One region of the Streptomyces sp. NPDC091649 genome, then DNA from elsewhere that is predicted to be linked to it. Evidence: predicted binding sites of a transcription regulator. Region 1 holds the regulator's gene; each other region holds the start of a gene.
What was found. Region 1 encodes HrcA, which represses chaperone genes, less so after heat shock. Its sites were predicted from a motif close to TTNGCACTCNGNNNNNCNGAGTGCNAA; they were not measured.

Region 1 (4,034 bases):
GTCCTGCCCCCTCGGCACCGTCGGCCAGGCGTCGATCCCCACCGAGGACGGCTTCACCGCCTCCCACACGTCGATGTACGGGTGCCCCACCACCAGCACGTGCGCGCCGGTCACCCGCTCGGCGATCCGGGACTCCTTGGAGCCGGGCACCAGATGGTCCACCAGCACGCCCAGCCGGGCGTCCGGCCCCGGCGCGAACTCCCCGACGATCGACGGAAGGTCGTCCACCCCCTCCAGGTACTCCACGACCACGCCCTCGATGCGCAGGTCGTCGCCCCACACCCGCTCCACCAGCTCCGCGTCGTGCCGGCCCTCCACATAGATCCGCCCGGCCCGCGCCACCCGCGCCCGCGCCCCGGGCACCGCCACCGAGCCGGAGGCCGTGCGCGTGGGACGCACGGGACCGCCCGGGCCCGGGCGCACCAGCGTGACGACCCTGCCCTCCAGCAGGAAGCCGCGCGGCTCCATCGGGAACACCCGGTGCTTGCCGAAGCGGTCCTCCAGGGTCACCGTCGGCCCCTGGGCCGTCTTCTCGCAGCGGATCACCGCACCGCAGAAGCCGGTGGCGACCTCCTCCACGACCAGATCGGGCTCGGCGGGCACCTCGGGCACGGGGGCGGACCGCTTCCACGGCGGGGTCAGGTCCGGCTGGTAGCTGCGCATGGCACGACGATATTCGCCGTACGCGCGCCAGGCGCCGAGGACCCGGCGAAGACCGGCGACAGGTCCTTTGGGGGCTCACCCCCCGTCGAGCCGCACGCCGAAGCGTTCCGCCAGCGACGCCCGCTGCGCCCGGACGAACGCCGCGTCCACCACGGCCCCGTGCCCCGGCACATAGAGCGCGTCCTCGCCGCCCAGCGCCAGCAGCCTCTCCAGCGCGGCCGGCCAGCGCGAGGTGATCGCGTCCGGGCCGGCCTGCGGCTCGCCCGACTCCTCGACGAGGTCGCCGCAGAACACCACCGGAGGCCCCCCGTCCGCGTCCGGCACCAGCGCCGCCAGGTCATGGCCGCTGTGCCCGGGGCCCACGTTCGCCAGCAGTACCTGACGGCCGCCGCCCAGGTCGAGCGTCCAGTCGCCGCACACCTCGTGGTGCGGGACCACCAGCGTGTCCGCCGACCGGGCCGCCTCGTCCTCCGGCACCCCGTGGCGCACCGCCGAGGCGCACAGCCCCTCCGCCTCGTTCCGCAGCAGGGCGCCGACGCCCACCGCCCCGTACACCTGCGCCCCGGCGAACGCGGCGGTGCCCAGCACATGATCGAAGTGCGGGTGACTCAGTGCGATATGCGTCACTCTCCGTCCGAGCAGCGCCTCCGCCTGCCGCCGCAGCTCGACGCCCTCGCGCAGCGTGGCGCCGGTGTCGTACAGCAGTACGCCGTCCGGCCCGGCGGCCAGCGCGGCGGTGGCGTCCCAGCCCGGGAGCCGCCGCCTGCCGATACCGTTGCCCAACCGCTCCCAGCCGAAGTCTTCCCAAGCGACGTCCATACGGCGACGCTATCGGCAACGACCTGCACGGTCCCGCCGGAGCGTGGGCCGGTCGCCCTTGCCCCGGCCCCACCCCGCCCCCGTACACTGACCGCGGGGAATTGCTGGCACTCGAACGCACCGAGTGCCAGACAGACACCGAGAGACACGGCTGGAGGTGTGCGCGATGCTCAGCGAACGCAGACTCGAAGTGCTGCGCGCCATCGTCCAGGACTATGTCGGCACCGAGGAGCCCGTCGGCTCCAAGGCGCTGACCGAACGGCACCGGCTGGGAGTCTCCCCGGCCACCGTCCGCAACGACATGGCGGTGCTGGAGGACGAGGGCTTCATCGCCCAGCCGCACACGAGCGCGGGGCGCATCCCCACCGACAAGGGGTACCGCCTCTTCGTCGACAAGCTCGCCGGCGTCAAGCCGCTGTCCTCGCCCGAGCGCCGGGCCATCCAGAACTTCCTCGACGGCGCGGTCGACCTCGACGACGTGGTCGGCCGGACGGTGCGGCTGCTCGCGCAGCTGACCCGGCAGGTCGCCGTCGTGCAGTACCCCTCGCTGACCCGCTCGACGGTGCGGCACGTGGAACTGCTGGCGCTCGCCCCCGCCCGGCTGATGCTCGTCCTGATCACGGACACCGGCCGGGTCGAACAGCGTATGATCGACTGCCCTGCGCCCTTCGGCGAGGCATCGCTGGCGGATCTGCGGGCCCGGCTCAACAGCCGGGTCGTCGGACGCCGCTTCGCGGATGTCCCGCGGCTGGTGCAGGAGCTGCCGGAATCCTTCGACAGCGAGGACCGGGGGACGGTCTCCACCGTCCTTTCCACCCTCCTCGAAACACTCGTCGAGGAGACGGAGGAGCGGCTGATGATCGGCGGCACCTCCAACCTCACCCGCTTCGGACACGACTTCCCGGTGATGATCCGGCCGGTGCTGGAAGCGCTGGAGGAGCAGGTCGTCCTGCTGAAGCTGCTCGGTGAGGCAACGGACTCCGGCATGACCGTACGGATCGGGCACGAGAACGCCCACGAGGGGCTCAACTCCACGTCCGTCGTCGCGGTCGGCTACGGTTCAGGCGACGAGGCAGTCGCCAAACTCGGCGTGGTCGGACCGACCCGCATGGACTACCCCGGAACGATGGGAGCGGTACGCGCAGTGGCACGTTACGTCGGACAGATCCTGGCGGAGTCGTAAGTGGCCACGGACTACTACGCCGTACTCGGCGTGCGCCGCGACGCATCTCAGGACGAGATCAAGAAGGCATTCCGTCGGCTCGCTCGCGAGCTGCACCCGGATGTCAACCCGGACCCGAAGACCCAGGAGCGGTTCAAGGAGATCAACGCCGCTTACGAGGTGCTCTCGGACCCGCAGAAGAAGCAGGTCTACGACCTCGGCGGCGACCCGCTCTCCGGCGGCGGCGGCGGTGGCGGTGCGGGAGGTTTCGGGGCCGGCGGCTTCGGCAACTTCTCCGACATCATGGACGCGTTCTTCGGCAACGCCGCGCAGCGCGGTCCGCGCTCGCGGACCCGCCGGGGCCAGGACGCCATGATCCGCCTGGAGATCGACCTCAACGACGCGGCCTTCGGCACCACCAAGGACCTCCAGGTCGACACGGCCGTGGTCTGCACCACCTGCAGCGGCGAGGGCGCGGCCCCCGGCACCTCGGCCCAGACCTGCGACATGTGCCGCGGCCGCGGCGAGGTCTCGCAGGTCACCCGGTCCTTCCTGGGCCAGGTCATGACCTCGCGGCCCTGCCCGCAGTGCCAGGGCTTCGGCACGGTCGTGCCCACCCCCTGCCCGGAGTGCGCCGGCGACGGCCGCATCCGTTCGCGGCGCACCCTGACCGTGAAGATCCCGGCGGGCGTCGACAACGGCACCCGCATCCAGCTCGCCGGCGAGGGCGAGGTCGGCCCCGGCGGCGGACCGCCCGGCGACCTGTACGTGGAGATCCACGAACTGCCCCACGCCGTCTTCCAGCGGCGCGGCGACGACCTGCACTGCACGGTCACCATCCCGATGACCGCGGCGGCGCTCGGCACCAAGTGCCCGTTGGAGACGCTGGACGGCCTGGAGGAGATCGACATCCGGCCCGGCACCCAGTCCGGCCAGTCCGTGCCCCTGCACGGGCGCGGGATCACGCATCTGCGCGGCGGCGGCCGGGGCGACCTGATCGTGCACGTCGAGGTGATGACCCCCTCCAAGCTCGACGCGGAGCAGGAGCGGCTGCTGCGGGAGCTGTCCAAGCTGCGCGGCGAGGAGCGGCCTCTCGGTCAGTTTCAGCCAGGTCAGCAAGGGCTGTTCTCCCGGCTGAAGGACGCCTTCAACGGCCGCTGAACCGCTTTCCGCCTTTCACCGCACCGCCCGCCGGGTCCGTACCGGCGGGCGGTGCGGCGTACGGAGGGAGAACCGGTCAGGCCGTCGGCTGGCTGATTCGGCCCTGTGCAACGGGACGTGGCACGATGCGGTCATGTCCTTGGAGCTGACCGATCTCTGCCGGTATCCGATCGTGCAGGCCCCCATGGCGGGCGGCGCGTCCGGACCTCAGCTCGCCGGGGCCGTCGCC
Region 2 (4,034 bases), on a different contig from region 1:
GGAACACCAGAGCCATCATGTCCCGCTGCCGAACCGGTACGCATGATTCCGACTTACCGTGCGAAGTTGGCTGGATAGCGCGAACGGCGAGACCTCCGGGGGCGGGCACTCCGGGCCGTCTCCGCCGGGTCCCGGACTGCCGGGCGGCCGCCATGTGCAGTCGCACACCGCTGAGGTGCGGGCGGGGGTGGACGCCGGGCGGACTGGACCATTGGTCGGCTGCGGTCACCGGATCGGGCGGTGAGCTGGCAGGAGACGGCGCGGTGGCCGGGAGGGACGGGAAACCAGCCGGAACGGGCCTCCGGCCGGTCCCGCCCGGCCCCGGCCCGGCGGGTGCGCGGGGCGGGCGAGCGGACGCCGTCATCGACGGGACCGCCCCGGTCCGCGCTGCCGTACGGGGAAAGAGTGCGGCAAGTAGCCATTCGGCCACGCCACCCGCACGGTGAGAGCCCCGGGGCGGCGCTCACACGGTGAGAGCCCCGGGGCGGCGCTCACACGGTGAGAGCCCCGGGGCGGCGCGCTCTCGGGGAGAGCCCGGGAGGGGCGTCGGGCGCTCAGAGCACACCACCGGGCCCCTTCTGTGCCCGGGAACGCCACAGGGCGCCGCCGAGGCCGGGAACGCCACAGGGGCGGCACCTCCGTGAGGAGATGCCGCCCCCGTGGGACGTACGCAGGACTGCGATCGGGTGGGGGGCCGGAGCCCCCGCGGCCGATCAGAAGTCCATGTCACCGCCCGGCATGCCGCCCGGAGCGGCCGCGCCGGCCTTCTCGGGCTTGTCGGCGATGACGGCCTCGGTGGTGAGGAACAGCGCGGCGATGGACGCGGCGTTCTGCAGAGCGGAGCGCGTGACCTTCGCCGGGTCGATGATGCCCTCGGCGATCATGTCGACGTACTCGCCGGACGCGGCGTTGAGGCCGTGACCGATCGGCAGGTTGCGGACCTTCTCCACGACGACGCCACCCTCAAGACCACCGTTGACGGCGATCTGCTTGAGCGGGGCCTCCAGCGCGAGCTTCACGGCGTTGGCGCCGGTAGCCTCGTCGCCCGTGAGGTCGAGCTTCTCGAAGACGGCCGAAGCCTGGAGCAGAGCCACGCCACCACCGGCGACGATGCCCTCCTCGACGGCGGCCTTGGCGTTGCGCACCGCGTCCTCGATGCGGTGCTTGCGCTCCTTGAGCTCCACCTCGGTGGCGGCGCCGGCCTTGATGACGGCCACGCCGCCGGCCAGCTTCGCCAGACGCTCCTGGAGCTTCTCGCGGTCGTAGTCCGAGTCGGAGTTCTCGATCTCGGCACGGATCTGGTTGACGCGACCCTGAACCTGGTCGCTGTCACCGGCGCCGTCGACGATCGTGGTCTCGTCCTTGGTGATGACGACCTTGCGGGCACGGCCGAGCAGGTCCAGGCCGGCGTTCTCCAGCTTGAGACCGACCTCCTCGGAGATCACGGTGCCACCGGTGAGGATGGCGATGTCCGCGAGCATGGCCTTGCGGCGGTCGCCGAAGCCCGGAGCCTTGACGGCGACGGACTTGAACGTGCCCTTGATCTTGTTGACGACCAGGGTGGAGAGCGCCTCGCCCTCGACGTCCTCGGCGATGATCAGCAGCGGCTTGCCCGACTGCATGACCTTCTCCAGCAGCGGGATGAGGTCCTTGACGCTGCCGATCTTCGAGTTGACGATCAGGATGTACGGGTCGTCGAGCGACGCCTCCATACGCTCCATGTCGGTCGCGAAGTAGGCCGAGATGTAGCCCTTGTCGAAGCGCATACCCTCGGTGAGCTCAAGCTCCAGACCGAAGGTCTGGGACTCCTCGACGGTGATGACGCCTTCCTTGCCGACCTTGTCCATCGCCTCGGCGATCTTGGCGCCGATCTCGGTGTCGGCGGCGGAGATGGAGGCGGTCGAAGCGATCTGCTCCTTGGTCTCCACGTCCTTGGCCTGCTCCAGCAGAGCGGCGGAGACGGCCTCGACGGCCTTCTCGATGCCCCGCTTGAGGGCCATCGGGTTGGCGCCTGCGGCGACGTTGCGCAGACCCTCGCGAACGAGAGCCTGAGCCAGAACGGTGGCGGTGGTCGTACCGTCGCCGGCGACGTCGTCCGTCTTCTTGGCGACCTCCTTGACCAGCTCCGCACCGATCTTCTCGTACGGGTCCTCGAGCTCGATCTCCTTGGCGATGGAAACACCATCGTTGGTGATCGTGGGCGCGCCCCACTTCTTCTCGAGGACGACGTTACGGCCCTTGGGGCCGAGGGTGACCTTGACGGCGTCGGCGAGCTGGTTCATCCCGCGCTCGAGACCGCGCCGTGCCTCCTCGTCGAACGCGATGATCTTGGCCATGTGAAGTGGTCCTCCCGGACAGGGGTGGATTCTCCGGACCGAGAGGCGCCCGCGACGGACGGCCTGCCTGCGTGGTGGTTCCTTGCCCCACCGCGCCTGCGGGCCTCACCGGCCCGGTCCAAGTTTCTGTCACTCTCACCTGGAGAGTGCTAACGCCAATGATTAGCACTCGACCCCTGCGAGTGCAAGCGTCCCCTGCCGGATCCGGACGGGACGTGGGCCCAAGGTGCCCCGGAAGCGGGCCGCGGCGGGACCCGGGAGCGGCCGGCGGCGCACCCCTCGCCGGTACCGCCGAAGACGCGCGGGCCCCCGGAGCGCGGGAACGCGGAACGCACGCAGGGCCCGGTCCCCTGATCCCGGGGCCGGGCCCTGCGTGCGTGAGTAGTGTCGTCGGACGACCGCGCCGAGCTCAGCCGACGGCGAGCTTGACCATGTCGGCCTGGGGCCCCTTCTGGCCCTGCGAGATCTCGAATTCAACTCGCTGACCCTCTTCGAGGGTGCGGTACCCGTCCATCTGGATCGCGCTGTAGTGGACGAAAACATCCGCACCACCGTCGACCGCGATGAAGCCGTACCCCTTCTCCGCGTTGAACCACTTGACGGTGCCCTGAGCCATGCCTAACTCCCCTATTACTGGCCCTTGCACGGGACCGCACTTCGCGGCCCCGGGTCGGAACTCACCCTCCGACAGGAGAGGGTGCGCGGCGCCGCAGCGCGTCGACCGCGGCCGAATGTATCCGCCCAACTGCCCTCTGCAACAGGTCAGTCGGACGAGAATTCTGGGCGCCGAAGAACACGCGAATATGCGGGTTTGCTGAGATTTACGGGCAAGTCGGGCCAGACAAAGGGCACTTATGCCACAAGAGGTTCACGCACTTTGGCTGCTTCTTATCGGGGCCGGGCGCATTCTCATATGCGGGCGGCACGAGCAGCAGACGGGGCTTCCCCAACTGTACCGCGCTCAACCATGCAGAATTGCCCCCTCCGCTTCTCTCGCGGAGGGGGCAACCGTGGTCACACAGAGGTGCGGTGGAGGCCGCCGTGGGGCGGCCCGGGGCGGTTCAGCAGCCGCCGGCCACCGCGGGGATGATCGACACGCCCGCGCCGTCCGGGGTGGCCGCGTCCAGGCCGCCCTCGAAGCGCACGTCGTCGTCGTTGACGTACACGTTCACGAAGCGGCGCAGCTTGCCCTGGTCGTCCAGGACGCGGGCCGCGATGCCCGGGTGGTCCTTCTCCAGGGACTCGATGACCTCGGAGAGCTTCGCGCCCTCCGCCGGGACCTCGGCCTGGCCCCCCGTGTACGTACGGAGGATGGTGGGGATACGGACCTTGACGCTCATGGTGGGTGCCTTCCTGGAGTCTCGGGTGGTCAGCTGCCGGCGAGGCCCGCGGCGCGGAACGCGTCCAGGCTCGGCTTGATGGTCGCCGTGGCCTGCGAGGTCGGGGCGACCGCGTCGAGCGTCTTGAGCCCGTCGCCGGTGTTCAGGACGACGGTGGTGAGCGCCGGGTCGATGACGCCGGCCTCGATGAGCTTCTTCGTCACGCCGAGCGTCACCCCGCCCGCCGTCTCGCCGAAGATGCCCTCGGTACGCGCCAGCAGCTTGATCGCGTCGACGACCTGCTCGTCGTCGACGTCCTCGACGGCTCCGCCGGTGCGGCGGGCGATGTCCAGGACGTACGGGCCGTCCGCCGGGTTGC
Region 3 (4,034 bases), on a different contig from region 1:
GCCCCGGGTTCGTGCGGACGGAGTTCCACGAGCGGGCCGGAATGGGCACGGACAGCATCCCGGACTGGATGTGGCTCGACGCGGACAAGCTGGTGGCCTCCGCGCTGACGGATCTGGCCCGGGGGAAGACGGTGTCGGTCCCGGACCCGCGCTACAAGGCGCTGATGGGGCTGGTCAAGGTCGCCCCGCGGGGCCTGCTCGGCGGGGTCACCTCGCGGACGGGCCGGAAGTACGGTCCGCAGTAGCCGAGGCCCGGTGGCGCTTCGGGGACCCGCCACCGGCGTGGGCGCGGTGTCTCCGCGTGGGCGCGGCGGCGCTTCGCTTCGTGGGCGCGGCGGCGCTTCGAAGACCCCGTCTCGCATCCCGGACCCGGCCGCCTCGCTTCGCGGACCCGGTGGCGCGGGCGGTCTCGCGCACCGGCACCGAGCCCGCGCACCCGTCCGGCGTCCGCGTCGGCGCCGTCCCCTTCCGCTCCGCGCGGCCGGCCAGGACGCACCGAGGCCCGGCGCCCCCGCGACGGGGGTGCCGGGCCTCATGCGTACCGGAGTACTGAAGTACCCGAAGGTACCGCGCGTACTAGTGGGAGTGGCCGTGGCCGCCGTGACCGGCGTCGGCCTCTTCCTCGGCCGGCTTCTCGACGACCAGGGTCTCGGTCGTGAGCAGCAGCGACGCGATGGACGCGGCGTTCTCCAGGGCGGAGCGGGTGACCTTGACCGGGTCGATGACGCCGGCCTTGACCAGGTCGCCGTACTCGCCGGTGGCGGCGTTGAAGCCCTGGCCCTTGTCGAGCTCGGCGACCTTGGAGGTGATGACGTAACCCTCCAGGCCGGCGTTCTCGGCGATCCAGCGCAGCGGCTCGACGGCGGCGCGGCGGACGACCGCGACACCCGTGGCCTCGTCGCCGGTCTTGCCGAGGTTGCCCTCCAGGACCTTCACGGCGTGGACGAGGGAGGAGCCACCGCCGGAGACGATGCCCTCCTCGACCGCGGCGCGGGTCGCGGAGATGGCGTCCTCGAGGCGGTGCTTCTTCTCCTTGAGCTCCACCTCGGTGGCGGCGCCGACGCGGATGACGCACACGCCGCCGGCCAGCTTCGCCAGGCGCTCCTGGAGCTTCTCGCGGTCCCAGTCGGAGTCCGTGGACTCGATCTCGGCCTTGATCTGGTTGACGCGGCCCTTGACGTCGTCGGAGTTGCCCCCGCCGTCGACGATGGTCGTGTCGTCCTTGGAGACGGTGACGCGGCGGGCGGTGCCCAGCACGTCGAGGCCGGCGCCGTCGAGCTTGAGGCCGACCTCCTCGGCGATGACGGTCGCACCGGTGAGGGTGGCGATGTCACCGAGCATGGCCTTGCGGCGGTCACCGAAGCCCGGAGCCTTCACCGCGACGGCGTTGAAGGTGCCGCGGATCTTGTTGACGACGAGGGTGGAGAGCGCCTCGCCCTCGACGTCCTCGGCGATGATCAGGAGCGGCTTGGACGCGCCGGCCTGGATGACCTTCTCCAGGAGCGGGAGCAGCTCCTGGATGGAGCCGATCTTGCCCTGGTGGATCAGGATGTACGGGTCGTCGAGGACGGCCTCCATACGCTCCTGGTCGGACACCATATACGGGGACAGGTAGCCCTTGTCGAAGGCCATGCCCTCGGTGAACTCCAGGTCCAGGCCGAAGGTGTTGGACTCCTCGACGGTGATGACACCGTCCTTGCCGACCTTGTCCATCGCGTCCGCGATGAGCTCGCCGACCTGGGTGTCCTGCGCGGAGAGCGCGGCCACGGCGGCGATGTCGGACTTGTCGTCGATCGGGCGGGCGGTCGCGAGGAGCTCCTCGGACACGGCCTTGACCGCGGCGTCGATGCCCTTCTTCAGGGCGGCCGGGGACGCGCCGGCGGCGACGTTGCGCAGGCCCTCGCGGACGAGCGCCTGGGCCAGGACGGTCGCGGTGGTGGTGCCGTCACCCGCTACGTCGTTGGTCTTGGTCGCCACCTCCTTGACGAGCTGGGCACCGAGGTTCTCGTACGGGTCGTCGAGCTCGACCTCGCGCGCGATGGTGACACCGTCGTTGGTGATGGTGGGTGCGCCGAACTTCTTGTCGATGACGACGTTGCGGCCCTTGGGGCCGATCGTCACCTTGACCGTGTCGGCAAGCTTGTTGACGCCGCGCTCAAGGGCGCGACGGGCGTCCTCGTCGAACTTCAGAATCTTCGCCATGGGCTGATCTTCCCTCTCGAACGAACTGCGCCCCTTGCCACCCGGCTAGTTATCTCGCAGGGGGCCAGGGGCGCAGAACACAAGCAAACGTGGGTGAATTACTTCTCGACGATCGCGAGGACGTCGCGGGCCGAGAGGACGAGGTACTCCTCGCCGTTGTACTTCACCTCGGTGCCGCCGTACTTGCTGTACAGGACGACGTCGCCGGTCTTGACGTCGAGCGGGAGCCGCTCGCCGTTCTCGAAGCGGCCCGGACCAACGGCAAGGACGACGCCCTCCTGGGGCTTCTCCTTCGCGGTGTCCGGAATGACCAGGCCGGAAGCCGTGGTCTGCTCGGCGTCGAGCGGCTGGACCACAATGCGGTCCTCAAGCGGCTTGATCGCAACCTTGGAGCTGGTGGTCGACACGATCCGGTCTCCCCCTTCGGAGATCTCACGGGGTTTAACAGTCTGTGGTCGGCGACCAGACCGATCCGTCGTCGCGGGTGCCGGACCTGCCCTGTCGCGCAAGGTGGTGCTGGCACTCTCCAGGGGGGAGTGCCAGCACTGAGACTATGACCGCGATTAGCACTCGGTCAAGCGGAGTGCCAATTCACCACCCTCGCGCCGTCCCGGTCCGGGCTCGGCCGGGCGCCGCCGCGGCCGGAGCCGCAGGGGACGCGGGCCGGACCGGACCGGTCGGACGCGGCCCTCGGGCTCGGCCTCAGACGTAGTCCTCCAGCTTCGCCACCGCGTACCCCTTGTCCGTGATGGTCTTCATGACCTGCCGGATCATGTCGGGCATCGAGCCCTTCCAGTCGTCCTCGCCCCGGAAATGGGTGAGCACGATGTCGCCGGGGTGCAGGTCCCGGTCCCACTCGCGCCATTCCATGTGGTCGGGGAAGGCTTCGGAGGCCCACAGGGGCACGGCGGTGATCCCGCAGGACTTGGCGACGACGAGGGTGTCGCGGTTGTAGTTGCCGTAGGGCGGGCGGAAGAGGGTGGGCCGCTTCCCGAAGTGCTTGAGGATCTTCTCCTGCTGGCCGCAGATCTCCCGCTTCTGCTCGGCGCGGGAGAGGCCGGGCAGATAGCGGTGGTTGAGCGTGTGGTTGCTGATGACCACCCCGCGCTTCTGCATCTTCCTGAAGTAGCCGTAGTCGTCGTTGGTGACGTAGTCGCTGATGAACGCGCTGTACGGGATGTCCAGTTCGGTCATCATCCGCAGCAGCTCGGGGTCCTTCTCCGCCCCGTCGTCCATCGTCAGGAAGACGATCTTCTCCTTGGTCGGGACGGTGGTGAAGACGGGCGGCAGCCCGGCGTCGTCCCGGACCTCGAACCCCTCGCGGGTGGTGATGCGGGGCTTCACCTCCGGCGGTTCGGGGGCCGCGAGCGGGGTCTTGGCCAGCCCCCACTTCTCGGCCGCGACGGCCCGTGCGGCCTGCTTCTTCCTGAGCGTCTCGGCGCGCGTGTCCAGGTCGCGGGCGGCTCCGGCCTGCGGGGCCGCCCCGCCCGGCTGACCGGCGGCGGGCTTCGCCGGCTCGCCGCCGCCCGCCGCGCCGCCGCCACCCGCCTCCGCCGCGCATCCGGAGGCGACGGCGGCGGCCAGCAGGACCGCCAGCACGACGCCCGGTCTGTGCCGCTTGACGGCTGATTGCTCTTTTTGTCGTACTAGCTGCATGGCGCCGCATCCTGCCAGCCGTCGGCCGACCGCCCGCCCCGACACCGCGACCGGGCCTGTGCGGTCCCCCGGCCGGCCCACACAGGCCCGACGGCGGCCCGTCCGGCCACGGGCGGGAGCGCGCCCGCGCGCCCGCCGCCCGCGAGCCGTGCCGGCGCACCGGCCACAATGGGCCG

Region 2: a site for HrcA is predicted at 2,499-2,525, ahead of groL (chaperonin GroEL). Genes of this name have one in related genera too.
Region 3: a site for HrcA is predicted at 2,766-2,792, ahead of groES (co-chaperone GroES). Genes of this name have one in related genera too.

Annotation. Positions count from the first base shown of each region.
Region 1 covers NZ_JBIVTR010000002.1:81,595-85,628, reverse strand. The annotation lists gene ACIQMU_RS05680 (DUF3097 domain-containing protein) at 1-663, opposite strand, end outside; gene ACIQMU_RS05675 (MBL fold metallo-hydrolase) at 739-1,482, opposite strand; gene hrcA (heat-inducible transcriptional repressor HrcA) at 1,649-2,665, shown strand; gene dnaJ (molecular chaperone DnaJ) at 2,666-3,805, shown strand; gene ACIQMU_RS05660 (nitronate monooxygenase) at 3,939-4,034, shown strand, end outside.
Region 2 covers NZ_JBIVTR010000004.1:288,164-292,197, forward strand. The annotation lists gene groL (chaperonin GroEL) at 714-2,336, opposite strand; gene ACIQMU_RS11005 (cold-shock protein) at 2,746-2,952, opposite strand; gene ACIQMU_RS11010 (MoaD/ThiS family protein) at 3,398-3,676, opposite strand; gene thrC (threonine synthase) at 3,706-4,034, opposite strand, start outside.
Region 3 covers NZ_JBIVTR010000001.1:1,053,305-1,057,338, forward strand. The annotation lists gene ACIQMU_RS04540 (SDR family NAD(P)-dependent oxidoreductase) at 1-245, shown strand, start outside; gene groL (chaperonin GroEL) at 577-2,202, opposite strand; gene groES (co-chaperone GroES) at 2,301-2,609, opposite strand; gene ACIQMU_RS04555 (polysaccharide deacetylase family protein) at 2,905-3,858, opposite strand; gene ACIQMU_RS04560 (methyltransferase domain-containing protein) at 4,027-4,034, shown strand, end outside.